4 regions of the Ensifer sp. Root31 genome follow, and region 1 is predicted to be linked to each of the others. Evidence: predicted binding sites of a transcription regulator. Region 1 holds the regulator's gene; each other region holds the start of a gene.
What was found. The regulator LexA, encoded in region 1, represses DNA repair genes until DNA is damaged. The targets are predictions, from matches to a motif close to TGTTCNNNNTGTGTTCNG.
Positions count from the first base shown of each region.

Region 2: the regulator LexA is predicted to act here: its motif matches at 5,788-5,805, upstream of ASD00_RS32085 (ribonuclease).
Region 3: the regulator LexA is predicted to act here: its motif matches at 4,910-4,927, upstream of recA (recombinase RecA).
Region 4: the regulator LexA is predicted to act here: its motif matches at 4,320-4,337, upstream of ASD00_RS29955 (metallopeptidase family protein).

Region 1 covers NZ_LMCO01000039.1:10,146-17,334, reverse strand. Annotated here, with positions in the region: tRNA gene ASD00_RS27825 (tRNA-Asn) at 46-120, opposite strand; gene ASD00_RS27820 (hypothetical protein) at 271-564, shown strand; gene ASD00_RS27815 (thermonuclease family protein) at 806-1,507, shown strand; tRNA gene ASD00_RS27805 (tRNA-Cys) at 2,178-2,251, shown strand; gene ASD00_RS27800 (GFA family protein) at 2,553-2,984, opposite strand; gene ASD00_RS41030 (hypothetical protein) at 3,420-3,566, shown strand; gene ASD00_RS27795 (hypothetical protein) at 4,210-4,542, shown strand; gene lexA (transcriptional repressor LexA) at 4,762-5,478, opposite strand; gene ASD00_RS27785 (hypothetical protein) at 5,659-5,898, shown strand; gene ASD00_RS27780 (hypothetical protein) at 5,957-6,244, opposite strand; gene ASD00_RS27775 (hypothetical protein) at 6,742-6,885, opposite strand; gene ASD00_RS27770 (DUF4242 domain-containing protein) at 7,063-7,189, opposite strand, start outside.
Region 2 covers NZ_LMCO01000056.1:113,043-120,231, forward strand. Annotated here, with positions in the region: gene ASD00_RS32055 (DUF4432 family protein) at 1-792, shown strand, start outside; gene ASD00_RS32060 (TIGR01244 family sulfur transferase) at 870-1,208, shown strand; gene ASD00_RS32065 (cupin domain-containing protein) at 1,366-1,716, shown strand; gene ASD00_RS32070 (thiamine pyrophosphate-binding protein) at 1,993-3,639, opposite strand; gene ASD00_RS32075 (DMT family transporter) at 3,685-4,638, opposite strand; gene ASD00_RS32080 (alpha/beta hydrolase) at 4,651-5,634, opposite strand; gene ASD00_RS32085 (ribonuclease) at 5,852-6,598, shown strand; gene ettA (energy-dependent translational throttle protein EttA) at 6,717-7,189, shown strand, end outside.
Region 3 covers NZ_LMCO01000023.1:128,868-136,056, reverse strand. Annotated here, with positions in the region: gene ASD00_RS20725 (PAS domain-containing sensor histidine kinase) at 139-2,763, shown strand; gene ASD00_RS20720 (pseudouridine-5'-phosphate glycosidase) at 2,906-3,835, opposite strand; gene ASD00_RS20715 (carbohydrate kinase family protein) at 3,867-4,814, opposite strand; gene recA (recombinase RecA) at 5,054-6,142, shown strand; gene alaS (alanine--tRNA ligase) at 6,372-7,189, shown strand, end outside.
Region 4 covers NZ_LMCO01000045.1:178,695-185,883, reverse strand. Annotated here, with positions in the region: gene ASD00_RS29990 (MoxR family ATPase) at 1-188, opposite strand, end outside; gene ASD00_RS29985 (RidA family protein) at 310-690, opposite strand; gene leuD (3-isopropylmalate dehydratase small subunit) at 699-1,304, opposite strand; gene ASD00_RS29975 (glyoxalase/bleomycin resistance/extradiol dioxygenase family protein) at 1,520-1,951, opposite strand; gene ASD00_RS29970 (hypothetical protein) at 2,201-2,446, opposite strand; gene ASD00_RS29965 (CoA ester lyase) at 2,558-3,463, shown strand; gene ASD00_RS29960 (DUF1737 domain-containing protein) at 3,460-3,666, shown strand; gene ASD00_RS29955 (metallopeptidase family protein) at 3,755-4,189, opposite strand; gene ASD00_RS42150 (hypothetical protein) at 4,360-5,319, shown strand; gene ASD00_RS29945 (DNA polymerase Y family protein) at 5,270-6,787, shown strand; gene ASD00_RS29940 (error-prone DNA polymerase) at 6,784-7,189, shown strand, end outside.

The DNA of each region.
Region 1 (7,189 bases):
GAAAAAGAGCCATTCGGGCGTTACCGCGAATGGCTCTTTAAAAACTGGCTCCCCGGGCCGGATTCGAACCGGCGACCTGTCGATTAACAGTCGAATGCTCTACCGCTGAGCTACCAGGGATCATCTGCGCGGCGTGTCCTGCAGAAGTGAGGCTGCTAATACAAATGCTTTTCCGATTTGCCAAGCTGTTTTTTTAAAAAAAGTGAGAAGTTTTGTTGCGAGCCTGTGGAGAAGCCCCCAATTGTGGGAAAGGCAGCCGGATAGGGAATGATGCATAAAAACAGAAAACAGACGCATTTCGGCATAGACCCGCACACACGGCAGATCGTGCTTGGCAAATGGCGCCTGAGGCTGCCGGAATCACCACTGCTGCGCATGCTGGTTGGCGGGCTGCTGATATTCGGCGGCTTTCTCGGCTTTCTGCCCGTGCTCGGATTCTGGATGGTGCCCTTGGGCTTACTCATCCTCTCGCACGATATTCCTTCAGTACGCCGCCGCCGCCGAAGGTTCGCAGTCTGGTGGGCGCGCCGACGCAACGGGACGGGGTCTTCGAAGGAACGATGATTCGTTCGCGAGGGCGATCCTCGCTTCGACAGGGCGCCACAAGCTCACGCTACACGGAAGCCGAGCCTATTCGGCTCCTTCGTCGGCGACGATGTGGCGGCGGCTCCAATCGAATGAAAGTCATGGACCGCCGCGTCCTCCCGACCGACTTGTGCGCAAACTCCCGCATTCGGGCTGTCGTTGAAAACCATTCGGCAACGGATCGGCAGCATAATGCCGCCCGGATTAAGGATGGGGCGGAATGGCTAAGACCACGACAAGCCGCGGGCGTCGCCGCGGCAGCCGGACAAAGAAAAAGGGCGGAATGCTGCCCTGGTATCTCGCCGCGGTGCTGACAGTCGGCGGCGTTGTTGCGTACGACCACCGTGGACAGTTGCGGGATCTGCCGGGCGTTTCGGATGTGTTCGCATCGGCGCCCAAGTCGACATCCACATCCAGGTCGGACAATCGGCCGAAGGCGCAGGCCCGTGTCGCCATGCCCTCGGCTACGCACAAGACGAAGCCTGTCGACGGACCGATACCCGCAGTCAATGTCGGGTTGGCCGCACCGACACCCGTCGAGCGCCCGATCGCGCAGCCCACGGCCGTCGAGCCCCAGGCGAATCAGTTCTATTTCTGCGGTACCCGCAACGACAATTGCGTCGTCGACGGCGGAACATTCCGCTACCAGGGCGAGGAGATCCGTGTCGCCGACGTCGATGCACCGCGAATCAAGCAGGCGAGTTGCGATAGCGAACGTGCCCGCGGCTTCTACGCCAAGCAGCGATTGCGCGAGTTGCTGAACGCCGGCGAGTTCAGGCTGATCGAGGCCATCGGCAGGAGCGACGACAAGAACAGCGAAAAGCTGCGCGTGGTGATGCGCGACGGCCGCTCTCTCGGCGCCGTGCTCGTATCGGAGGGCTTGGTTCGGCCCTGGAAGGGACAGCCCAAGCCCTGGTGTTAGACGGTGCTCGGCGTCATCAGAGAGAATGATGAGGGCCGGAAGCGTGTAGCCGTCTAAGTTATCCACCGAGCGCGATATCAATACCGATTATCAACCCCAGAGCCGATAGTGCCAGAAAGAACACAACAAGAGAGCTTGCTAGAAGCAGCTTGATGGGATTGGCTCGGAAATCTGCCTTAAGGTTCGGGAAAATTGGCGACATGTCCAATCGGCCGGTCACCGCGAGCTGGAATAGACGCCAGATTGCGACCGCAATGCACATTCCACAGAAAACTACCGTCAGTATGAGCTTGGGTAGATGATCAACTCTGGATTCAACGTCCAATTCCCTGAAGAATCTTGGTGCAAGGTAGCTTTACCGTGAAACGGTGTACAAGGTAGCAGCGCCCCGCGACGTCGGAAGAAGGGTTGGACGGAAGATTCGGGCCGTCTGTCGAAATGGTAAATCCATCCAATTGCCTCGTGTCGGACGCTGCCGTATAGCGCCCGCCGCCTGTCGTCGAAGGGGTTCGCGGCGATCCGTTATGGGGCCGGATCGGTAAGCCTGTGGAAGAGTTGGAGAAAGATGGAATTTCAGAAATGCCTGAGGACGTTTTTCAGAAATCCCCTCTTGCGCTCTTTCTATATTCATTCTAAACGCTCGCCACGACTTGATAATCTCAGTCGATGAGGCCTCGTGGCGGAGTGGTGACGCAGAGGACTGCAAATCCTTGTACCCCGGTTCAATTCCGGGCGAGGCCTCCAAAGCCACTCCTAAGTAGTTGAATTAGTTTCGCTATTTGGACTGCAGGATTTCATCTGCTGCCACACATTCCTCTTGGTGTGGCAATTGGTTCCCGTTATCTCCCTCTTCGACGTTCGATCCAAGCAGCAGATTGCCGATTCCATCCCCATTGCTTCTGGCAACACTCTGCCTCGTCAAGCGCGCCCGTTCGCGTTCCGCGAGCAGATCTTCGACGTCTTGGCGGCGCAACGAACGCCCCCCTCATTCAGGGTGCAGCAGTTTGAACGGCTGCGGCCGGCGTCCTGCCAGCCGCGCCTGTCGTCACTCCGCCGGGATAAACTTGAGCGTTCCTGCGAGCCTTGGGCCGGTCGATCCCTTCGTGTCCATCGGGTGGTTGATGCCGTCGTTCACCGGTAGCTCCTCGAAATCGAATGGGCTTATGCCTTCAAGGCACGCGGCGTTGACGCCGTAGAAATCCGGGTTCGCGCGCGGCTTGTGGAATGTGTAGATGCCGCACTTCGAGCAGAAGTAATGCTCTGCAGCCTTCGTGTTGAACTGATATTTGGTGAGTGCCTCGCCGCCGGAGAGAACCGTGACCCCGTCCTTGGCGGCAGAGACGGCAACCGCGCCCTTCAACTGGCAATAGGAGCAAGTGCAACGGCGGGCGGTGCGGAGGCCGCTCTTCAGTTTCACATTGAAGCGAACCGTTCCGCAGTGGCAGGCTCCGTCAAGGTTCTGAACATCGAGATTCATCCAATCATCCATCTGATTTTGAAGCGCATTTGATGAGCTTTCTTATGAGGTGGGTTGCTTGTGCTCAAGCGCATTCGGGGGCAGTCTCAATCCAGAGGACCGCACTCCCGTTGAGGCCGTTCGTTGTAGGGCCATCAGCCGATTGGGCTCAGGCGCGGGGTACGAGGCGTCTCGTCGCGCATCGGGCACATATTCAGACCAAGTGCCCGATACGTGCGCCAGCACGCTTTCGTGCTCCACGTCGGGGACGTTCCGCGGCCCGAGCCGATGCGTCGCAAGAGCGCTCGGCCAACGGATCGTGCGGAGAAAAAGCCTACGGCCGTTCGCATCCGTCCTGCATCATCCGCGCGAGGAGCGAACAGTCCGCGTCGCACCGTTGCCTTTCTTGGGTACGAACCTAGTTACCCATACCGTACCCAAGCGAGGAATTGCTGAATGAACCGTAATGGGCTCTATCTGATCATTGCCATGCTCGCCGTCGCCGTCATTGGTCTCGGCGCCTATGTCTACCGCGAGGAAACAAAACCGACCGGCGTAGAGATCAAGATTGGCCAGGACGGGGTTTCCGTTCAGGAGAATTGAGCGCCATCGGCCACACGCTCAACAGGTTTGGCAGCGGCGAATGCCGCTGGCGGTCGACGCCCCACGCGAGGTTCAAGGCGAACGCAGATCCGAAGGCGGTCGAAATACCGGCCATCGGTGGCGTAAGCGGCCGCGTGCTCGTTGCGAGCGTCAACGAAAGTGTGACGTAGATAGGGCGGGCGAGCGCGTGATTCAGCCCCTCGCACGATGAAAGCAACAAGTCACCCAGCGCCTGCGCGATTGGCTAAAGCGGTTCTCCGTCAATAGCAGCCCGATTGTCGAAAGTGAAACGCTGTGCGTGCCTGCGCAAAGGACATGCTGCCGGCACGCAGGTACGGTTTTCGGGGGGCAAGGAACATGGGCCAATGCGGCGCGTCCAACACGCGCAGCGAGGCTGCCCGCATCGCAGCCAACCACTGTTTTCAAAGCGCAATTCGACCGGGCTGCGCTTGCCCGCCAGTTTGCGAACGTCCGCAGTCGCCAACGACATGGCCTTGCGAGGACGCGCCCCGAAATGGTGATTCGGTCACTATTGTCAGTGCTGAAAATATTGTCTCTAGACAGAACTGGGAATGAATATCCCAACAGCGCGACCCGTATAGGTAGTGTCAAACAAAGCCAACAATGGAGGAAAAGACATAAAATGAAATATAAGATCGCCCTGACTGCTCTTGCCATTCTTGCCGTAACGACGGCCACCGCAAGCGCTGAGGATCTCGTCTTTCAGCTTAAGAACAAGACGAATGCCGTTTTGACGAACTTCTACACATCGCCGGTCGGTGTTGATCAGTGGGAAGACGACGTCTTCGGGCGGCAGGTGCTTAATCCGGGCGAAAGCATGGAAATTACCATCGCCGACGGACGTGATGTCTGCAAATACGACATGCGCTTTGAATTCGAAGAAGGTTCCGGTCTCGACACGACTGAAGACAAGCAGGATCTCTGCGAGTTGGGCGAGTACTCGATTCACGAGTAAAATCCGTCGAGCGTGAAAAACACTCGATCCGAAAATCTCCGTCTCGCTACCCTATGTGGCGAGACGTTGAAGTAAGAGAGCGGCTGGCCGGCATGAAGGCGGCTAGAGCGTTTCCGGTTTAAACGGAGTCACTAGGCGCTCTATCTATTTGTTTTTACGCATTTCCTGGCGGAAAACCGCTCCGCACTTTTCCTCGAATTGCGCTGGCGTGAGACGGGCTTAGTGGTAGCGGCGGATCAAGCCGACGAGCTTGCCCTGAATCTTGACCCGGTCAGGCCCGAAGATGCGCGTCTCATAGGCCGGGTTGGCGGCCTCTAGAGCAATTGAAGCGCCCTTGCGCCGGAAGCGTTTCAACGTTGCTTCCTCGTCATCGACTAGTGCCACGATGATATCGCCGGGATTGGCCGTGGTGGCATTGCGGATGATCACCGTATCGCCATCGAAAATGCCGGCCTCGATCATCGAATCACCCTTCACTTCAAGGGCGTAGTGCTCGCCGCTGCCGATCATATCGAGCGGCACGGTAATGTCGTGGGTGTTGTTCTGTATCGCCGAGATCGGCACGCCGGCGGCAATGCGGCCCATCACTGGAACCGACACGGAGCTGTTGTCGGCAACCGGCAGCGTTTTCGCCGCGGGGGCAGGGGCGGGCGGTTTGCCAAGGCTACCCTCGATGACGCTCGGCGAAAACCCGCGACGGGGCTGCGCGCTCGCAGCATAGGCTTCCGGCAGTTTGATGACTTCGAGCGCTCGGGCGCGGTTGGGAAGCCGGCGTATGAAGCCGCGTTCCTCGAGCGCTGTGATCAGCCGGTGAATGCCCGACTTGGATGCCAGGTCGAGTGCATCCTTCATCTCGTCGAAGGACGGCGGTACACCGGACTCCTTCATTCGTTCATGGATGAAAAGAAGCAATTCCTGTTGCTTGCGGGTCAGCATGGCAAGTCGCTCCAGAGGCGTGAAACAAATCAAGAACAGACACTATCTGTTCCATATGTGTTCCGCAAGTGCCTAAAATTCTGTGAATGTTGGTTCAATCAAGCGCAGATTGACCAACTCGTCGCTGCACGCGCCGCGCGAGGCTGATATGCCTCCTTCCGTTTATGGAATGAGGGTTTAATGACGAAGCTGATTCAAATCTTGCTGACCATCGTTGTCGCCGCGACCGCGATCCTTGGGTTTCGCTGGTATCAATACGTGGATAACAAGCAGAGCCCGTTTGACGAAGTTGGTATCGCGTTGAATGCGGCGATGCCCGGGCCGCTCAATCAATGGGGTTGTGACCGGCTGAAGCTGACATTTGGCAACGGACACCCGCCGCACGGTTGCGCCGCGGCCGATGGGACGCAGTGGAAATAGCCTGCCATCAAGGGATCAGCAGAAATATCGATGGGCGATCTGCTAGAGGAGGCCTGAATCAGGCCGGCTGCGTCGCGGAGCAGGCGTCCTCGAATTCCTTGACGGTTTCCGCGGAGTTGTCCTCCGGCAGCACAGCGTCGGCCGCTTCGGTCGCGACCGGCGTGTCGCCTTGATAGACGAAGGACTGGATGTAGTAGGCGATCGTTCCCTTCCAAACGTTCCGGCCGTCTATCTGCTGGCAGGGCACGGCCGTTTCGAAGTCGGCTTGCAGGTCGTCGACCGTGGCAGCGCTGAGGGCGATGTTAGGCGATGCGATAATCGAGGCGATAAGCAAGGCTGCAAGCACGGTGAACGTCCACTAGATCAGAGGTGGCGGCGATGGTTTGGTTAACGATGTGAACCGTGCTTTCGTTCCGAAGTCCAGCAAGCATGCCGGGCACTGTGCCGTGTTCAACAGTTCTTTGCGAAAGGCGAGCACTGGTGCTCAAGCTGTGGCAATGAAGGCACAAAGATTGGCGTGAGGTGCGTTGGCGTTTTCGATTTTCCGGCGCCCGCCTCAAAGCGTGGCGCTGGCAGCTGATCAACAATACCCGCCGCAAATGCTTCCGATGATGTTGGACGCCGTAATGGAGTGCGAGTGGCCAGCGGCATCCGCCTGTAGCGATCTTCGCATCTCCAGCCAAATACATACGACGTTCAAACGCGCTACGAAACCGGCATCTGACCGCGGGTGCTCGACCAGTCGCGCCGGGATGTCGCGGAGACGTTGCGCACCCCAGTTCGACTGGCCACTGACGGATATCTCTCTCGTGTCGTTAGTTCGAGAGGTTAAAGCCGACCGTCTTACTTCTTGTCTTTCTTGCCCAGGGAGAAACTGCTGCCGGCCAGCTTCACCTGTGAGCCTTCCGTCACAACGGCGGCTTTGACAGTCTTGTCCTTCTTTGGCTTTCTAACCTCGCGGTTACTTCGCACTTGACCTTTTGCCATGATCGTCTCCTTGGAAGGTGTGCCGGGGAACCCTGCATGGGCGCCGAATGCCGGCAAACCAGCCTGCATTGATACCGCCGTAAGTCAATGACGGTGCCGGTGGATCACTGTTTTGCCGGCGTTGCGTCGCGCATTCGTGCCCGGTGTCCGGGCACTGCGATGATAACGTCGCTTCGGTCACTTACCGTTGCGCCCCTGGGATGCTGTCGCAGGCCCTATGACGGCAGCAACTTCGGTTATCTTGTTCGCCGGAAATCCGGCGCGTTCCGAATGTTCGCGAATGACGTCGGCGCTTGATGCCTCG
Region 2 (7,189 bases), on a different contig from region 1:
GACCGTCTGTCGGCACTCGATATCGCCGCCTTCGTCGTTGATGGCGTCGATCTTTCGCCGGGTACCGCGATCCCCTCCGATGGCGACCCGCGCATCGACCGGGCACTCGCCGGTTTTCTCTTTACCTGCGGACCAGACCACATCCGCCATCCCGAACCGATTGCCGGCCGCGGGGAAGGCACGCGCTATCCCTTGCACGGTTCGCTTGCCGGCACGCCGGTCAAGCACACGCACATGTCCGCCGACACCACGCTTTGCATCGCCACCGTCGAGGTCAATCTTGCCGATGGCGGCCACGCGCTCCTGGAACGGCGCTGGCATGTGGATGCGGACCGACATGAGGTGATGCTGGAAGACCGGCTCACCAACACCGGCGCCGGCGCCTTTCCGCCGATGATGATGTACCACCTCAATATTGCCGGCCGACTGGTCGGCGACGCGACCCGCATAACCAGTCCCTCTTTTGCCGAGGGTGAACGGGCCTGGCGCTTCGGCGAGGGCGAGAGCGCGCATTTCTGCATCCCGGCCAGCGTCGGGGCCGACGGCTGGTCCGAAGTGGCGCTTTCGCCGCTGGTCGGTGCGGGCGGGAAGTGCTTGGCGGTGCGCTTTCGCGCCGACACGCTGCCTTACTTGCAGATGTGGCGCTGTCAGCGTGGTGCGGCCGATGTCATCAGCATCGAGCCTGCGTCGCATCGCCTCGCCAAGCGGCCGGAGCTTGCTGCTGCCGGTGAGCTGCAACTGCTCGAGCCCGGGCAGACACAGACCTATGCGCTTGCCTTCGGTGTCTCCTGACTGAGCGATTGGAATTGACGCCGGCGGGCACCGCGCCTACATCAGTGGCCAAGGTTTTTTGCAGGGATTAAGCGACCATGGACATCCGCCCGATCAACGATGAATACTCGGTTTCCAGCCAGATCACGGTCGAAGACCTCGACCAGATCAAGGCGCTTGGCTTCAAGTCCATCGTCTGCCACCGCCCCGATTTCGAGGCGCCGGACCAGCCGACCTTCGATTCCATCGCAGCGCGCGCGCAGGAGCTGGGCATCGAGACCATGCACATCCCGGTCGGCCCGATGGGCGTGACGGCGGATGCGGTCCAAAAGATGGTCGACGCGCTTGACGAATTCCAGCGCCCGATGCTCGGCTATTGCCGCTCCGGCGCTCGCTCGACGGCGGTCTTCCAGCAGACACAGCATATTCGCGGCTGAGCCGGCCTACCGCAGCATAAGGGCGCACTTCGTGCGCCCTTTGCGACGATGTGTCCTCGGGTCCACATAGCCCCCAAGGGATGCATGCCCCAGGGAATGCGCACCTGACGCGCCGGCTCGACCGCGGTTCGGATACACGAACGGCGGAGGATATGGCATGACGGGAATACATTTGATCGAACGCGAGCAGTGGGCTGAAAAGCCCGATGTCTGGCAGGGCGAGTTCCAGGGCGGCTCCTATGGCGCCGACGTTTCGGTGATGTTTTATACCACCGACAAGGTTGGCGGCGGGCCGAAGCTGCACCGTCATCCCTATCCCGAGACCTTCATCATCCGCACCGGCCGCGCGCTGTTTACCGTCGGCGATCGCAAGATCGAGGCAGAAGCCGGGCAGATCGTCGTGGCGCCGGCCAACGTGCCGCACAAGTTCGAAAACCTCGGACCTGGGCGCCTGGAAACCACCGACCTGCATGTGACCGGTGCGTTTGCGACGGAGTGGCTGGAATAAGCAAGAAGCGGCAACTCAGTATAGAGGAGGACACCACCTCCCTGCGTCGTCGACACGACGCAGCTGGATTCCTGTGACAAGCACAGGAATGAGGGAGCGCTAGGAGGTGTCGCAGCGCGCATGCCGCGTTTGCGGAGATGTGCGATCACGTCGGAAACGGGCTCGGTTGGCCGCAACAGTTCCATGCCCTCATTCCTGTGCTTGTCACAGGAATCCAGCCACGGCGCGTCGGCGCCGTGATTGAAGCGTGCTCGAAGGAAAACCTGCCCGTTCCGCTCAGCCTTTCCTTATTTCGCTCAGCGTGCGCGTCGGGGTGATGGCTTCCGGATCGAGCTTGATCTCGATGATCGCCGGCTTGCCGCTGGCGCGGGCGCGCAGGAATGCATCGGCAAACTCCTCAGTCTTTTCCACCGTCTCGCCGTGGCCGCCATAGGCGCGGGCAAGGGCGGCAAAGTCAGGATTGGTCAGGTCCGTGGCGCTGACGCGGCCGGGATAATCCCGCTCCTGGTGCATGCGGATCGTGCCGTAGATGCCGTTGTTGACAACCACAGTGATGATCGGCAGGCGGTAACGCACGGCAGTTGCGAATTCCTGACCGTGCATCAGGAAACAGCCGTCGCCGGCAAAGCAGATGACTTCGCGATCCGGGTGCAGATGCTTGGCGGCAACGGCTGCCGGCAGGCCGTAACCCATGGAGCCGGAGGCGGGGGCTGCCTGTGTTGCGTATCTGCGGAAGCGGTGGAAGCGATGCACCCAGGTGGCGTAGTTGCCGGCGCCGTTGGTGAAGATGGTGTCTTCCGGTGTGTTCGCCTCGATCCAGTTCATGATCGGGCCCATGCGCACGTCGCCGGGGCCGGTTTCCGGCGGTGTCGACCACTTGAGGTAACCTTCATGCATCGCCCTGGTGCGTGCCGACCACACCGGCTCGGCCGCTGGCGCGAGCCCTTCGAGTGCTGTGACGAAATCGCGGGGGCTGGCGGCGATCGGCAGTTCCGGCCGATAGACGCGGCCGAGTTCGGATGCATCGGGGTGGACATGGACAAGCGTCTGGCGCGGATAGGGCGCATCCATCAGCGTATAGCCGGACGACGGCATTTCGGAGAAGCGCCCTCCGACCAGAAGCACCAGATCAGCTTCCTTGATCTCTTTTGCCAGCGCCGGGTTGATGCCGATGCCGACATCGCCGGCATAGTTGGGGTGCAGGTGGTCGAACAGCATCTGGCGGCGGAAGGAGCAGCCGACAGGCAGGCTCCAGCGCTCGGCAAAGCGCTGGAATTCGGCGACGCTGTCAGCCGTCCAGCGCGTGCCGCCGAGGATGGCGATCGGGCGCTTGGCGCCTTCGAGCAGCGCGCCGAGCTGCTTGATCTGGGACGGACCCGGATGGCCCTCGACCGGCTGGTAGGGCTTTGCCGCTGGCGCCTCGGCGCTGCGCGTAAGCATGTCCTCGGGAAGCGTCAGCACGACCGGGCCCGGCCGGCCTGAGGTCGCGACCGCGAAGGCGCGGGTGACGAATTCGGGAATGCGGGCGGGATCGTCGATCTCGCCGACCCATTTCGCGACCTCGGTGAAGGCGCGGCGATATTCGATCTCCTGGAAGGCTTCGCGCTCGCGAGCCTCGCTCTGGACCTGGCCGATGAACAGGATCATCGGGATCGAATCCTGCCGGGCCACATGCAGGCCGGCCGACGCATTGGTGGCGCCGGGGCCGCGCGTTACCATGCAGATGCCGGGCTCGCCGCTGAGCCGCCCCCAGGCATCGGCCATCATTGCAGCGCCCCCCTCCTGGCGGCAGACGACGACATCGATGTCGGTGTCGTAGAGCGCATCCAGCACCGCCAGATAGCTTTCCCCCGGTACGCAGGCGATGCGTTTGACGCCATTGGCGACGAGCGCGTCGACGACGAGCTGACCTCCAGTTTTCATGCTTTCCTCCCGATAGTCATTCTTTTGTTTTCAGATCACTTGTTTTCAGATCGCCGGCGAAACCGGAGCGATGCTCGCGGTCTTGTCGACCCGGCGTTCCCGCCAGATGATGTAGAGGCCGGAGCCGATGATGATGGAAATGCCCAGCCATTTCAGCGCGTCGGGCAGGTCGCCGAAGACGAGCCAGCCGAAGATCGTCGCCGAGACGATTTCGAGATATTGCAGCGGCGCCAGCACCGAGGCGGGGGCGGAGCGATAGGCATAGACCCCAAGCACGCCGGAGATAGTGGCGGTGACGCCGACGCCGAGCAGATAGAACCAGGTGTTGCCCTCGGGCCAGACCGGGTCGAAGATACCAGATCCGCTGCCTTCGCCGAGCCAGAGCAGTACGAGACAGAAGAGACCGCCCCAGATGCCGGCATGGAACTGCATCGACCACGGGTCCTCATTCTGCGCCACCATGCGCGTCACCAGCAGGAACACCGCCAGGCCGAAGGCGGCGACGATCGGCAGCAGCGCGATCAGGCCCACCTCCTGCATGCTTGGCTGGATGACAAGGAGCGCGCCGAGGAAACCGACGGCACAGGCGGTGTAGCGCCGCCAGCCGATCGTCTCCTTGAGGAAGATGCTGCCGAGGATGGTGAGGATGATCGGCTCGACGAAGAAGATGGCGATGGCGTCGGCCACCTCCATTACCTTCAGCGTGGTGATGAAGGACAGCATGGTGACGACAAGCAGGCCGCCGCGCAGCGCGTGCAGCCCGGTCTTGCGCCAGGTGAGGTCGAACAGGCTGCCGCGCACGAGCACGATCGGCAGGATGAAGACGACCTGCAGGATGAAGCGCACGGCGGTGATCTGTGCCGACGGTACTGTCGAGATCGCGAGCTTGGCGAAGATGTCGATCAGCGGCGACAACAGCACCGAAAGGACCATCAGCGTCAGGCCGAAGGAGATGCGGTCATTGGCGTTGGAGGTCTTGGGGAGGGACATGTCTGCCATGATGATGTCGGGTCAGGTCCTCTTGCCGGCCACAGCCTTGGCGGCAACAGAATGGCCGACAGAAGATTTGCCGACGGCCGATTGGCACCAGGCCGCAAACTCCGCTGTTGCCTTCTCACGGCCGATTTCGTTGAGCGTCTCGTGGCGCATGCCCTCATGGATCGTTACCGATACATCCGTCATTCCGCGCGCCTTCATGCGCTCGCCGAGCCAGCGGACGGCACCGCCGTTTTCGGTCGAGGGATCGGCGCTGCCGCCGACGAGATGAACAGGCAGGCCGGCGGGCAGGCGCGCCAGCCGGTCGGCCCGTGCGCCGGCAAAGGCGAGCCGCATCAGATCCAGCCAGAGCGACACCGTCGCGTCGAAGCCGCACAGCGGATCGGCGATATATTTGGCCACCTCCGCCTCGTCGCGCGACAGCCAGTCGGAATCGGTCTTGCGATCCTTGATCGCCTGACCCCAGGCGCCAAAAGTGAGCTTCGACAACAGCGGGCTCGGCACATCCGAGCCCTTGAGCGCCTTTTCGATCTTCAGGATCAACTGGCCGCCGCGCCCGGCGATACCAGGGCGGAAATTCGAGTTCCAGACGGCGAGTGCATCGTAGAGACCTGGATCGGTCTCGGCGGCGTTGAGCGCGATCAGCCCGCCCATCGAGTGACCGAAGAGGATGACCGGCAGGCCGCCCGGATGGGCGGCGGTGGCGAGCGTGCGCATGGCCCTGATGTCGGCAAACACCTTGTCGAGACCTGAGCTGTTCGAGAACATGGCCAGCGGCGCATCCGGCGCGCGCGTCGCGCCATGTCCGCGATGGTCGTGGGCATAGACGTGAAAGCCGTGGCCGGCCATCGCCTCGGCAAAACGGGCATAGCGGCCGGAATGTTCGGCAAGGCCATGGCTGACAAGAAGAATGCCACGCGCGTCGGCAGCTGCCGGAAAATGGCGCCAGTTCAAGATAGCGCCTGTCGGGCTCTGATGCGTCCTCACCTGCCCGAACATGCCTTCTCCCGGACCAATCGTCAGACTCTGCCGATATCAAATCGATTTACAGGGGAAAGGCAATCGCTGCTTGTTGATCGTTACGCATGAGGTCACAAGCGATTTCGCGGACCTGTAATTAACAGTTCCAATTTTCCCGTTTTGAGCGATATTTGTTCCCGTTTTGTTTTATCGGGAGAGTGTCATGGCATGTTGGAGTAAAGCGGTATCAAGTCCAATGACAATTGTTGCGATGGCGCTGGCAATGCTGCTTGCTCCATCCTCGTTTGCCTTGGCGCAAGAGAAGGTTGATGCCGCGGCGGAAGGCGCCTCGGGCCGCACGGAATATGTGCTTGCCGTCAGCTGGCAGCCGGGCTTCTGCGAGACGCGGCCGCAACGCAAGGAATTCGCCAACCAGACGGCCGAACGTTTCGATGCCACGAACCTGTCGCTGCACGGGCTCTGGCCCTTGCGCAAGAGCTATTGCGGGGTGGCGGCCGAGATGCGCACCCAGGACCGCAAGGGCGACTGGCTCGATCTGCCGAAGCTCGCCATGGCCGATGATACGGCGGCGCGGCTGCTGGTCGCCATGCCGGGCGTTCAATCCGGCCTCGATCGTCACCAATGGTTGCGCAGCGGCACCTGCCAGACGGCACCGGTCGACGACTATTTCGCCACGCAACTGCATATGCTCGACGAGCTCAACCGGTCCGCCGTCGGCGCGCTCTTTCGGGCGCGTATCGGCTCGGAACTCGATGAGAAGGCGATCAAGCAGGCTTTCGACCAGAGCTTCGGCGCAGGGGCCGGCGACCGGGTGCGCATGCGCTGCCAGACGGTCGCGGGACGCAGCGTCATCACCGGCCTGACGATCGGCTTGACGGGAGACGTTTCGGGCAAATCCAGCCTCGCGCCGCTGATCCAGGCGGCGGGGCCGACGGAGTTCAAATGTGCCAAGGGCATTGCTGACGCGGCAGGCCGCGGATAGCGGCTGACAAGGCGCTCCGGCATGGGATAGGCGGGGGCAAACGCCTTTGGCGATTGCCCCTTTGCACTAATTCGCCTACATAGCGGGCAAATTTCCTTCCCATGCGGAGCATTCTTTTATGGCACGTCAGTTCATCTATCATATGGCCGGGCTCAATAAGGCCTATGGCGCGAAGAAGGTCCTGGAGAACGTTCATCTGTCGTTCTATCCGGACGCGAAGATCGGTATCCTCGGCCCGAATGGTGCCGGTAAGTCGACGGTGCTGCGCATCATGGCCGGCCTCGACAAGGAATATACCGGCGAGGCCTGGATCGCCGAAGGTGCGACCATCGGCTACCTGCCGCAGGAGCCGCAGCTCGACCCGACCAAGACCGTGCTCGAAAACGCCATGGAAGGCGTTGCCGCCAAGACGGCGATCGTCGAGCGCTACAACGAGCTGATGATGAACTATTCCGACGAGACGGCGGAAGAGGGCGCAAAGCTTCAGGACATCATCGACAGCCAGAACCTGTGGGATCTCGAGAGCCAGGTCGAAATGGCCATGGAAGCGCTGCGCTGCCCGCCGGGTGATGCAGACGTCACAAGTCTTTC
Region 3 (7,189 bases), on a different contig from region 1:
TAAAGATGATTCCTATCCGAATGATCGAGGGCGTGTCGGGATTGGCCGATTTCACCTGGCGGATTGCGCGGATGCCGGCCGGAGCGCCGGACCGTATCGGCTATGTGCCGGGCGGTATTGGCGGCAGATGAGGACCCGATGACGAAAATGCGGCAGTCAGGTGACTACCAGATGCCGGTTGTTGACCGTGGCGTCAGGCCGGGAACCGTCATGCGGATCGTCCTGCTTGCGATCGTTCTGACCGTCTCTGCGATCGCCTTCGTGATCTTCAAGAACGAGTTGGACAACGAGATCGTGCTCGGCATCCTTGGCGTTCTTGCCATGGTCGGCATCTTCTTCCTCGTCTCGTCGGTCATCGGCTTCATCGAGGTGATGCCGCAATCGCGGCCGGACGAACTGGCGCGCGCCTTTCTCGACGCCCATGAAGACGGCACGATCGTCACCGACCGCAAGGGCCGCATCATTTACGCCAACGCCGCCTACGGCGCGCTGACCGGCGCGAAGAATTCTGCCGGCATCCAGTCGCTCGAAACGATCCTGTCGCGAAACCGCGAGGCGACCGAAGCGATCTACCGCCTCACCAACGGTCTGCACGAAGGCAAGCAGGGGCACGAGGAGTTTCGGCTGTTGAAGCCGCTGGCGACCGGTGCTGCGTCCAGCGGCTCTGGTGCCCACTGGTTTCGCTTGAAGGCCCGGGTGTTGCCGCTCGAAGATAGTGACCGCAACCCGCTCTATCTCTGGCAGATTGCCGACATCACCGCCGAACGTGACGACCAGGAGCGGTTCTTCAAGGAACTGCAGAACGCCATCGATTATCTCGACCATGCTCCGGCCGGCTTCTTCTCCGCCGGGCGCAAGGGCGAGATCTTCTACATCAACGCTACCCTTGCGGATTGGCTGGGCATCGACCTGACAAAATTCCAGCCGGGCTCCATGAGCATCGGCGATCTTGTCGCCGGCGAGGGGTTGACGCTGGTGCAATCGGTGCAGGCGGAGCCAGGCCTGAAGAAGACCAAGGTGCTGGATCTCGATCTGCGCAAGTCCAACGGCCAGAGCCTGCCGGTGCGCATGGTGCACCGCGTGTCGTCGGCACGCGATGGCGCGCCCGGCGAAAGCCGGACCATCGTCATGTCGCGCGACGGCGGCGAGGACGAGGATCAGTCGGCGTCGAGCGCTGCGATGCGCTTCACCCGCTTCTTCAACAATACGCCGATGGCCATCGCCTCGGTCGACGGCAACGGTCGCATCCTTCGCACCAATGCGCCGTTCCTCAAGCTGTTTTCCGGCCTTGTCTCCCAGGACGATGTCGAGCGTGGCGCGCTGATCGAAACGGTGGTGCATCCGACGGAAAAGGGCCGTCTGCATGAGGCGCTTGCCGCCGCCAAGGATCGCCAGGGCGATATCGCGCCGATCGACGCCTTGCACCCGGCCGATGGCGAGCGGCATTTCCGCTTCTATATCAATGCCGTCATCGACCAGAGCGATCAGGCTCCGGAAGAGGCAGCGATCATCTACGCGCTGGAGATTACCGAGCAGAAGGCGCTCGAAAACCAGATGGCGCAGACGCAGAAGATGAATGCGGTCGGCACGCTTGCGGGCGGCATCGCGCACGATTTCAACAACGTGCTGACGGCGATCCTGCTGTCCTCCGACCACCTGCTTTTGTCGGCGCGACCGGCCGATGCGAGCTTTGCCGATCTGATGGAGATCAAGCGCAACGCCAATCGTGCGGCGGTGCTCGTCAGGCAGTTGCTCGCCTTCTCGCGCAAGCAGACCATGCGGCCGACAGTGCTGAGCATGACCGACGTGATCGGCGACCTGCGCATGCTCGTCGATCGCATGACCGGGACCAACGTCAAGGTCGAAGTCGACTACGGGCGCGATCTCTGGCCGGTGCGCACGGATCTCGGCCAGTTCGAGCAGGTGCTGCTCAACCTTGCCGTCAATGCGCGCGATGCCATGCCGTCAGGCGGCATCATCACGCTTCGCACGCGCAATCTGCCGGCAACGGAAATCGCGGCCATTGGCCGGCGCGAACTGCCGGAGGAAGATTTCGTCATGGTGGAGGTTTCCGACCAGGGAACCGGTATTCCGCCAGAAATTCTCGACAAGATCTTCGAGCCCTTCTTCACCACCAAGGAAGTCGGCAAGGGCACGGGCCTTGGTCTTTCGATGGTCTACGGCATCGTCAAGCAATCCGGCGGCTACATCTATCCGGAATCCGAAGTCGGCAAGGGAACCACCTTCCGCATCCTGCTGCCGCGCCATATCGACATTCCGGAAGCCGCGGGTGAACCGACGCAGGGCGCATCCAATGGGGCGGTGACGCTGCCGCCGGCTGAAGCTGTCGCCAAGCCAGTCGCCAAGACCGAGGAACCGACCGATCTCACCGGTGATTCAGCCGTCGTCCTCCTGGTAGAGGACGAAGAAGCGGTCCGCCGCGGCGGCAAGCGCATGCTCGAGACCCGCGGCTATACCGTGCACGAGGCAGGCTCTGGCGTCGAAGCACTCGAGATCATGGAGGAGCTCGATGGCGCCGTCGATATCGTCGTTTCGGACGTGGTGATGCCGGAAATGGACGGGCCGACACTCTTGACGGAGCTGCGCAAGAAGTACCCGGACCTGAAGTTCATCTTCGTCTCGGGTTACGCGGAAGATGCCTTCGCCCGCAATCTTCCTGCCGACGCCAAATTCGGCTTCCTTCCGAAACCGTTCTCGCTGAAGCAACTGGCCGTGGCCGTGCGCGAGATGCTGGACTCCTGAGGCGTGCGCGAAACTGCGCAGTGCATTGAGCGAATCTGAGAAATCGCGGCGCGCATTTCGGCGCTCGCCAAGAATTGCAGTCCAACAAAAAGCCCGACGCTTTCGCGCCGGGCTTTTCTCTTATGATCTTAATGTCAGTCGACTACTTCGCGGTCAGCGCCACAGCGATTTCGCCGGCGAGGCGGGCATTGTTCTCGACCAGCGCTATGTTGGTTTCGAGGCTGCGGCCCTCGGTCATGTGGAAGAGGTTGTCGAGCAGGTACGGGGTGACCTCCTTGCCGGAAATCTCATCGCGTTCGGCGTTGTCGAGCGCGCGGCCGATGTAGATTTCCATCTCCTCGCGCGCGATCTCGCTTTCGGCCGGAACCGGGTTCGCGATCAGCATGCCGCCATCGACGCCGAGCAGTTCGCGCATGTTCTGGAAGTTGGCGATTGCCGCTGGGCTGTTGAGCATCAGCGGGCTCTTGAGGCCCGAATCGCGCGACCAGAAGGCCGGGAACACGTCGCTGTCATAGGTCACAACAGGCACGCCGCGGGTTTCGAGGACCTCGAGCGTCTTCGGAATGTCGAGGATGGCTTTCGCGCCGGCGCAAACGACGATGACGGCCGTGCGTGCCAGTTCGTCGAGGTCGGCGGAGATGTCGAAGCTCAGCTCGGCGCCGCGGTGCACGCCGCCGATGCCGCCGGTCGCAAAGACGCGGATGCCGGCGCGGGCAGCGGCGATCATGGTGGCGGCAACGGTCGTCGCGCCGGTGCGGCGCTCGGCGATGGCAAAGGCGAGATCGGCGCGCGATACCTTCATCGCGCCTTCGGTCTTGGCCAGCTCTTCCAGCTTCGCATCGTCAAGGCCGATATGCAGAACGCCGTGAATGACGGCGATCGTCGCCGGAACGGCACCCTGGTCGCGGATGATCGCTTCGACGCTGCGGGCCATGTTGAGGTTGCCCGGATAGGGCATGCCATGGGTGATGATCGTCGATTCCAGTGCCACGATCGGCGCGCCGCGTGCCTTGGCGGCTGCAACCTCGTCGGAATATTCCATCGGCAGGAAGGGGGAAGCGGGTTTGGTCATGGTTTTTCCTTGGGAGTTCGGCTGGCGGCGTTCATGCCAGCATTTGAGGTGCCGGCACAAGGGCCAGTGCCTGTTCGAGGTTGGCCTGCGACATTTGTTCCGAGGCGGCCAAGGGAGAGCGAAGCGTAATGCCGGCGGCGGCAATGCCGCGCCGCAGGCATTCCGACAGATCATGGCCGGCAAGACGGGCGGTGAGGAAGCCTGATGCCAGGGCATCGCCGGCGCCGGTAACATCGGCGAGCTCCGGCAGGGCCGGCGGCGTCGCGACGCAGACGGTTTCGCGATCGAAGGCGACGACCGCTCTGCCGCCTCGGGTAACGACGCCGCCATTGAGCCCGGCGGCGCGCAAAAGCGGCGGCCAACCCTCAGCATCCGCCGCATCCTTGCCGGTGAGCGCCCGCGCCTCGGCCTCGTTCATGAACAGGAAGCTGAGCCTGACCAGGCTCGGCTGGAATCGGATCACCTTTGCCGGCGATACGGCGATACCGGCGACAATGCGCCCATCCGTCGACGCCGCCGCTACGAGGGCGGCGATGGTTTCTTCGGGCAGGTTCGCATCGGTCAGCACCAGCCGGCTGTCGGCGATGGCATCGCGCAATGCGCGCCGCTGCAACTGGCGCGGCGAGAACATCCGGTAGAGATCCATGTCGGCAAGGGCGATCACCAGGTTGCCGTCATTTTCAATGATCGCAGTGTAGCTCGGCGTCTGGCGGTCGAGAAAGGTGAGGGGATTGTCGATGACGCCGGCAGCCGCTGCGGCCGCCGTCACGATGTCGCCAGCAGCGTCACCACCGCGCGTGCTGATCATCCGGACGCTATGACCCAGTCGTGCCAGGTTGCGCGCAGCGTTGAAGCCGCCGCCACCTGCCTCTTCGAACCAGGTGCCGGGGTTGCTCGAACCGGGTGCGGTCGTGCCCGAGATGCGGCCGCGCCGATCGATATGAGCGCCGCCGAAGACGGCGATTTCGCCTTCCTTCATGAATGTTCCTGTGCTGTCTATCGGCCGAATCGGATCGGGAGGGTTCATCGTCTCAGGGTGCGCCTGGCGCTGCCAAAAAAATTACGCAGCAAAGCGTGAACATGAATCGAACACAATCCGAATAATTCCTATTTTTCAATGTCTTGTCCTGCTCTTGCAAAAACGGAACAAAACATGTACAAAAACTCGTGCGGCGGCTTCATTGCCTCGGTAGCTTCAATAACCTAAAGGTGGACCAAATGGCACAAAACTCTTTGCGGCTCGTAGAGGACAAATCGGTGGATAAAAGCAAGGCACTTGAAGCGGCACTTTCCCAGATCGAACGGTCGTTCGGCAAGGGATCGATCATGAAGCTCGGTGGGAAGGACAGCATCATCGAGATCGAGACGGTTTCGACCGGCTCTCTCAGCCTGGACATCGCACTCGGCATTGGTGGCTTGCCGAAGGGCCGCATCGTCGAAATCTATGGTCCGGAAAGCTCGGGCAAGACGACGCTGGCGCTGCAGACCATCGCAGAAGCACAGAAGAAGGGCGGCATCTGCGCCTTCGTCGACGCCGAACACGCACTCGACCCGGTTTATGCGCGCAAGCTGGGCGTCGATCTCGAAAACCTGCTGATCTCGCAGCCCGATACCGGCGAACAGGCGCTCGAAATCACCGATACGCTGGTACGCTCCGGGGCGATCGACGTTCTCGTCATCGACTCCGTCGCAGCGCTCGTGCCGCGCGCCGAAATCGAAGGCGAAATGGGCGACAGCCTGCCGGGCATGCAGGCCCGTCTGATGAGCCAGGCGCTGCGCAAGTTGACCGCCTCGATCTCGAAGTCGAACTGCATGGTGGTCTTCATCAACCAGATCCGCATGAAGATCGGCGTCATGTTCGGTTCGCCGGAAACGACGACGGGCGGCAATGCGCTGAAGTTCTACGCCTCCGTTCGCCTCGACATCCGCCGTATCGGTTCCGTCAAGGAGCGCGAAGAAGTCGTCGGCAACCAGACGCGCGTCAAGGTCGTCAAGAACAAGATGGCGCCTCCCTTCAAGCAGGTCGAATTCGACATCATGTATGGCGAAGGCGTCTCGAAGACCGGCGAACTCGTCGATCTCGGCGTCAAGGCTGGTATCGTCGAGAAGTCCGGTGCCTGGTTCTCCTATAACAGCCAGCGCCTCGGCCAGGGTCGCGAGAACGCCAAGTCGTTCCTCAGGGACAATCCGGACCTGTCGCGCGAGATCGAGACGGCTCTGCGTCAGAACGCCGGCCTGATCGCCGACCGGTTCCTCGAGAATGGTGGTCCGGAACCCGACGACGGCGACGACGCTGCCGAAGCATAAGCAGCGAGCCGAGCTTCAAGCTTTCAAAACCGGTCGCCTTCATCGGCGGCCGGTTTTTTGCTGCCGTCTGGACAGCATGATACGCGAACGATAAAAGCCTGTGGTTCCGGCGACCGAGGGCGTTGGAGGGCGCAGCCGTCAGCGATGGCCGCGGGGTCGAAGGATAACGGCGAGTGGCGCGGCAGATGCCGGGGCCTGGGCCTGAATTGGTGCACAGATAGGACGCAAGATGAGCGGCGTGAATGAAATCCGGTCGACGTTTCTCGACTATTTCCGCAGGAATGGTCATGAGGTGGTGTCGTCGAGCCCGTTGGTACCGCGCAACGACCCGACGCTGATGTTCACCAATGCCGGCATGGTCCAGTTCAAGAACGTCTTCACCGGGCTTGAGCAGCGTCCCTATTCGACGGCCGTGACGGCGCAGAAATGCGTGCGCGCCGGCGGCAAGCACAACGACCTCGACAATGTCGGCTACACCGCGCGCCACCACACCTTCTTCGAGATGCTCGGCAATTTCTCCTTTGGCGATTACTTCAAGGAAAACGCTATCGAGCTTGCCTGGAACCTGATCACCAGGGAATATGGCCTCGACGCCAAGCGCCTGCTGGTCACGGTCTATCACACCGACGACGAAGCCTTTGGCCTTTGGAAAAAGATCGCCGGCCTTTCCGACGACCGCATCATCCGCATCCCGACCAGCGACAATTTCTGGGCCATGGGCGATACCGGCCCTTGCGGTCCTTGCTCGGAAATCTTTTACGACCACGGCGACAAGATCTGGGGCGGGCCTCCTGGTTCTGCCGATGAGGACGGCGACCGCTTCATCGAGATCTGGAACCTCGTCTTCATGCAGTACGAGCAGATCACCAAGGAAGAGCGCGTCAACCTGCCGCGTCCGTCGATCGACACCGGCATGGGCCTCGAGCGCCTGGCAGCCGTGCTGCAGGGCCAGCACGACAACTACGAAATCGATCTCTTCCGCGCATTGATTGCCGCGTCTGAAGAAGCAACCGGCGTCAAGGCCGAAGGCGACCAGCGCGCCAGCCA
Region 4 (7,189 bases), on a different contig from region 1:
GTCGTCGACTTGACGTTCCATTCGATCAGGTCGAGTCCCAGAGCAGCTGCAACCTGCCGCGCAAGCTCGGTCTTGCCGGTGCCGGGCTCGCCCTTGACGAGCAGTGGCCGTTCCAGCCGGATCGCGGCGTTGACGGCGATCATCAGGTCCTTGTCGGCGATATAGTCGGCGGTGCCTTCGAATTGCATGGGCTTCTTCCGGTCATAGTGATGCGGAAAACGGTCCTGCGGGCGAGGGCCGTCGTCATGCTTCTGCAGTAGCGCATAAGCGGTGCAGGTGTCACTGCCGCTGGCTGCGACCCGTCAGACGTCAGCCGCGGAAGGCGGTAACCTCGATCTCGATCAGCATTTCCGGGCGGATGAGATCGCAGACGATCATGGTGGCGGCAGGGCGGATTTCGCCGAACATCTCGCCGAAGATCGGAAAAACCCGGTCGGCGAAACTGGCATCGGTGACGTAGTAGTGATTGCGCACCACGTCTAAGAGCGAGAAGCCCGCCTCTTTCAGCGCGCCCTCGATCGTCTTCAGGCAATTGTGCGCCTGCTCTTCCACCGTTTCCGGCATGGTCATGGTGGCGTAGTCGTAGCCGGTGGTGCCGGAGACGAAACACCAGTCGCCCTTGGCGACGGCACGCGAATAGCCTGCCGTCTTCTCGAAGGGCGAACCGGAAGAGATGAGCTTGCGCGTCATCCCGTCGCTCACGCCCAGGGGCGCGAGGCGGTGGTCGACTTTTCGAAGCTGTCGATGGCCGTTGCCTTCTCCAGCGTCAGGCCGATGTCGTCGAGGCCGTTCAGCAGGCAGTGGCGCTTGAAGGCATCGACCTCGAACTTGACCGTGCCGCCGTCCGGACCAGTAATTTCCTGGGATTCCAGGTCGACCGAGAGGATGGCGTTGGAGCCGCGCGAGGCGTCGTCCATCAGCTTGTCCAGGTTCTCCGGGCTGACGACGATCGGCAGGATGCCGTTCTTGAAACAGTTGTTGTAGAAGATGTCGGCGAACGAGGTCGAGATCACGCAGCGGATGCCGAAGTCGAGAAGCGCCCACGGTGCGTGCTCGCGCGAGGAGCCGCAGCCGAAGTTGTCGCCGGCGACCAGGATCTTGGCGTTCTGGTAGGCGGGCTTGTTGAGCACGAAATCCGGGTTGACCGAGCCGTCCTCGTTGTAGCGCGCTTCGGCGAAAAGTCCGGTGCCGAGGCCGGTGCGCTTGATCGTCTTCAGGTAATCCTTCGGAATGATCATGTCCGTGTCGACGTTGACGACGGGGAGGGGAGCGGCGACGCCGGTGAGCTTGACGAACTTTTCCATAACTTCAGGCCTTCGATTTCAGCGAAATGTTGCGTAAGCGTTTAGATCAGTTTTGCGCCGAAATGAAGGAAAATCTATCCCGAAGATGCTTGCCGGGCGGGTGAAATCGCCTGCCCGGCAAGTGTTGTCGCGGTTGTTTTATCCGTTGGGCGCCTTGCCCGAGGGTTTTGCCGAAATCGGCCGGTGTCTGGCTTCGGTCTCAGCCTGTCTTGACTCTAGCCTGCTTTTACTGGGGCGTTCAGCGCCCAGAGCACGCCGAAGGGGTCGCGCAGCTGCCCGTAGCGATCGCCCCAGAACATCAATTCGATCGGCATCACGACTTCGGCGCCGGCGGCGACCGCCTGGCTCCACCACGCGTCGATGTCGTCGACCGGCAGCATCAGGCTGAAGGCCTGCGGCTTTTCCAGGGCATGGCCGTATTCCGGATAGGCGTCACTGAGCATCAGCGAGCTGCCGTTGATGTGGAGATGGATATGCATCGTCCGGCCCTGGTCGTCGACCGGTTGCCGATAGGCTTCCTTTGCGCCGAAGGCGTGCTTGTAGAATTCCGCCGCCTTGGCCGCGCCGTCGACCTGGAGATAAGGCACCAGGCCGTTGAGGGCCTTCGGCAGCTGGTTTGCGTCTGTTTTCTGCGTCGTGCTGTCCATGTCATGCTCCTGTTGAGGGAATGATGCAGTGGCCATGACCTTTGCTGGCCTGACCCAAGGACGAACGCAAGCGGGTCTTGCCGACACGGGTGTCGCAAAAAAATCGAGCGAGATTGGGCTGCCGCGTCGGGCAGACTCAAGCATTTCGGGAAAAATGCGAAGCGGTTCCCGTCAGGAAGTGCGTAGAAACAAGGAGATAGAGCGCTTCCGCGACGTCGTCTAAACCGGAAACGCTCTGGAGATCGATGCCTAGAGATCGATGATCGTGCCGCGACCGTCGTTCCAGATGCGCATTTCGCGCGGGGCGGCGCCGGAGGTCGGGCGGGCCGTTGCTCGAGCCTGCTTCAGGTTCAGCCGGGCGGCAATGGCGCTGCCGATCGCGACAACGGCGGCGATGCCGGCGAGCGCAAGCGCAAGCGATGCGGTGAAGACGAAGGCTGCCAGCGTAATGGTGATGGCGAGAGCCGTAAAAAGAACAGAACGTATGCTTTGCATGATCGTCACCTTTCTGCTCGGGATGTGGGTGTTGCCGCCGCCGCTTGCAAGAGGGGTGCGGCCGTTCGCCTCGTCTTGCGGAAAAAAGGAAAGGCGGGCACAACTGGCCGCATGACAAAATCGATCGAACATCACCCCGTTCGCCTGCGCCGTTCGGTGCTTTCAGTGCCGGCCGACAATGCCCGCGCACTGGCCAAGGTTGCGGAACTTGCGGCCGATGCCGCGATCTTCGACCTTGAGGATGCGGTGGCGCCGGAGCGCAAGGCCGAGGCGCGGGACGGCCTCGTTCGCCACCTCGTCGAAAACAGGCCGGATTGTGAGGTCATCATCCGCATCAATGCGCTCGGATCGGGCTTCGGCCAGCAGGATCTGGCGGCGGCCGTTTCGGCAAAGCCTGACGCAATCCTGCTGCCCAAGGTCGAAAGTCCGGCCGATATCCAGATCGTCGCCGACTGGCTGGCCGATAACGATGCGCCGGAGGCGTTGCGTCTCTGGGCGATGATCGAAACGCCGCGCGGTGTCGTCAATGCGCCTGTTATCGCCGAGACCGGCCGCACCTTCGGCGGCAGGCTCGATTGTTTCGTCGTCGGCCTCAACGACCTGCGCAAGGAAACCGGTGTTCCCGACCGGCCCGGCCGTCCGTACCTCATCCCCTGGCTGATGCAGATCCTTTTGGCCGCACGCGGGAGCGGTCTCGACGTCATCGATGCGGTGTTCAACGATTTCCGTGACGCCGACGGTTTCGACGAGGAGTGCCGGCAGGGGCGCGACATGGGCTATGACGGCAAGATGCTGATCCACCCGCTGCAGATCGGCCCGGCCAACGAACGCTTCGGCGTCGAGCAGGCGGCCGTCGACGAGGCGCGCGCCATCATCGCCGCCTTCGCGCTGCCGGAGAACGCGGAAAAAGGTGTCATCAATCTTCATGGCCGAATGATCGAGCGGCTGCATCTCGATCAGGCCCTGAAGCTCGCCGCCAAGGCGGAGATGATTGAAAAACGAAAGGCAAGATTTTGAAACTTTACCGCTTCCTCACCGGCCCCGACGATGCGTCCTTCTGCCATAAGGTGACGGCGGCACTGAACCAGGGTTGGTCCCTGCACGGCTCACCGACCTACGCCTTCAATGCGGATACGCAGCACATGCAATGCGGACAGGCCGTATTCAAGGAAGTCGAAGGCAAGGACTACCACCCCGACATCAAGCTGTCGGAACAGTAAAAAGCAGGAACGCTTCGACTTTCCGGCCGGAGCGTTTTTTTGTTTTCCGATTGTTTTTCGGGGGCTCTGCCTCGGAGCGGATGGGGGCTTAGTTGCCCACGTGCTCCACGCTCGCCTCGATCCGTTCCATATCGTCGTCGGAGAGGCCGAAATGGTGGCCGATCTCGTGGATCAGCACATGGGTGATGATGTCGCCCAGCGTTTCCTCGTTTTCCGCCCAATAGTCGATGATCGGGCGGCGATAAAGGATGATCCGGTTCGGAAACTCACCTGTCTCCATGGTGAAACGTTCGCTGATGCCACGGCCTTCGAACAGGCCGAGCAGGTCGAACGGCGTCTCCAGCGCCATGTCCTCGAAGACGTCGTCGCTTGGAAAATCGGCAACCTCGATGATGAGGTCGGTCGTCAGTTGGCGGAACTCCTGCGGCAGGTGGCTGTAGGCTTCCACTGCGAGTTGTTCGAATGTCGTGAGCGTCGGTGCGTGGCGTTCCCGCCAATCATCGGTCTGGTCAATGCGGGCCATAGGCACTCCTTGTTGCCCTCCATATAGCGATTTTGCCTTTGTTTTTCGAGTGTTGAATTCCGGCTGGGGTGGGCGAGGAATAAATTCTTAAACTTGGCTGTTGACTCATGTGGTCAGCTCTGGAATCTATAAGAACATAACAGGAACATCTTAAATGGGAGTTGACCGTCATGGCCGAGAACGCCGTGCAGCGGGAGACCGTTCTTTCGCTTCGCGAAACCATAGCCAGGATCGAAAATCGCAGGCTTGCGGGCGTCGTGAAGGCGGTCAAGGCGGCCGATCCCGCAGGCTTTCGGCGCAAGGAAGAAGGTCACCAGTCCTCCGGCCGCAAGGTCCTGCCGCTCGGCATTCCCGAACTCGACGATATCCTCGAGGGCGGCCTGCCGCTCGAGGGTATGACCGAGATCCGCAATTCCGAGACGCGCGATGCCGGCGCTGCGGCCGGTTTTGCAACCGCGCTCAGCGCCCTTTGTCAGCAGGCGCGCCAGCAAAAGGGCGATGCCGGGGCACCGGTTCTGTGGGTCAGCCAGTCGCTGGCCTCGACCGAGGCCGGCCTGCCCTACGGTCTTGGTCTCAAGGCTTACGGGCTCGACATTCGAAGCCTGATCCTCAGCCTGCCGCGCACGGTGAAGGACGCGCTGTGGATCGCCGAGACGGCGCTTTCCGTCCCGGCCTTCTGTGCCGTCATTCTCGAAATTCGCGGCAATCCGGCATCGCTGGCCTTGAGCGAAAGCCGGCGCCTGCATGTTCGCGCGCGCGCCGGACGCATTCCTCTTCTTCTTCTGCGTCAGTCCGGTCACGAGGAGGCGAGCAGCGCCTTCTTCCGGCTTCATATCGAACCGGCGCCCGCCCGCGAGCGCGCCCTCCCTGACGGTTCGATGCTTTGCGGCAGCATCGGCCATCCCGTCTTTCACGTCATTGCCGAAAAAAGCAGGTCTCCTGCTCCCGTCGGCCTCTTCCTGGAGTGGAACCCCCATGACCGCCGCTTTTACCCCGTCGAGCCCCTACCAGCCGCTGCTGCGGCAGACCCACAACCAGCGCATTCTGTCGCTCGACTTTCCGCATCTTCCGGCCGACCGGGTGGCGCGGAGCCGCTGGGGAACCTCCTGGCTTTCCCGCGGGCGTCCTGATCATCCGCCTGTCGTCTTTGCCGACCGGGTCAGGAATGCGATGCGCCTCGTCGCGCTCGATGGCCTTGCCGAGAAATCAGGATTCCAGTTGGGCCAGGGCGTTGCCGAGGCGCGGGCCATGTGTCCCGAGGTCGATGTGCTGCCCGCCGACCGGGCGGCGGATCGCGCCCTTCTGGAAGGGCTTGCGGACTGGTGCAGCCGCTACACGCCGCTGGTGGCGCTCGACGGCGAAAGCGGCCTTTATCTCGACATTACCGGCTGCGCCCATCTTCTCGGCGGCGAGAAATCGCTTCTCGACGACCTGCTCGCCCGGCTCTTTCATCTCGGCATCGAGGCGCGTGCGGCGATCTCGTCTTCGGCAGGGCTTTCCTGGGCGGTGGCGCGCTTCGGCTCGCAAAGCGTGATCGCTCCGGAGGAGGCCGTACGCGTGCTTGCGCCACTGCCGATGGCTGCCCTCAGGCTTCCAGTCGACATGATCGAAACGCTCGGCCGGGTCGGGCTCAAGCAGGTCGGCGATATCATCGAGGCGCCGCGGGCGCCGCTTGCCCGCCGCTTCGGATCCATTCTGCTCCTGCGCCTCGATCAGGCCATGGGGCTGGAGGACGAGCCGCTCTCGCCGCGGCTCCCCGTTGCCAGCCTCTCGGCCGAGCGGCGGCTTTCCGAGCCGGTCCAGGGTGAGGACGATATTCTCGGCCTGACGCAGGAGCTGGCAGCAAGGCTGAAGCCGGAGCTGGAAAAGCGCGGCGAAGGCGGACGGCTGTTCGAACTGCTGCTGTTTCGCGTCGACGGCCGGGTCTTTCGCATCGCTGCCGGAACGTCTTCGCCGCTGATTGAACCGAGCCGCATTGCCGGCCTTTTCCGCGAGCGGCTGCAGGCGGTGCACGAGGATCTCGATGCCGGTTTCGGTTTCGAGATCCTGCGGCTGTCGGTTCCCAAAAGCGAAAAATACGAGGTGATGCAGGAGGATTTTTCCGGCACGCCGGATCGGCAGCAGCCGCTTGCGGCCTTTGCCGACAGGGTCATGGCGCGGCTGGGCGCAGAAAGCCTGTTTCTGCCCGTCCTGTCGCAGAGCCACGTGCCGGAGCGTGCCGCCGCCTTTCAGCCGCTTGCGGATGTGGAAATGCTGAAGACGGTCGAGGAAGCCGCTTCCACTGTTCCGGCCTGCCTTAGGATGGCTTCCGTTCGACCGCAGCGGCTGTTCCAAAGTCCGGAGCCGGTGGAGGCGGTGGCCGAGGTGCCGGAGGGCCCGCCCAGAAGCTTTCGCTGGCGGCGGAGCCTTCATCGCATAGCGCGCGCCGAGGGTCCTGAACGGATCGCGGCCGAATGGTGGGTCGATGGCGAAAAGGCGGCCGAGCGGGATTATTTCCGGGTGGAGGATGAAAAAGGCCGGCGCTTCTGGCTGTTTCGAGAAGGGCATTATGGCGGGCCCGCACAGCCGCGCTGGTTCATGCATGGGGTCTTCGCATGAGCACGCCCTATTTCGAGATCGGCGCCTGGTCGAATTTCTCCTTCCTCGAAGGAGCCTCCCATCCGGGCGAAATGATCGTTGCCGCCAGCCGCCTTGGTATTTCCGGCCTTGGCGTTGCCGATCGCAATACGGTGGCGGGCGTGGTGCGCGCTCATGCGCAGGCCAAGGTGGAGGCGTTTTCCTTCCAGCCCGGCGCCCGGCTTTCCTTTGCCGAAGACATCCCGGATGTGCTCGCCTATCCGCGCAACCGTCGGGGCTGGGGCAATCTCTGCCGCATGCTGAGTGCTGGAAACCTGCGGGCGAAGAAAGGCACCTGTACGCTCTACGAGACCGACCTTGTCGAATGGGGCGAGGATATCCTGATTGCCGTCCTGCCCGACCCGGTGATCGGGGCGTCGGAGG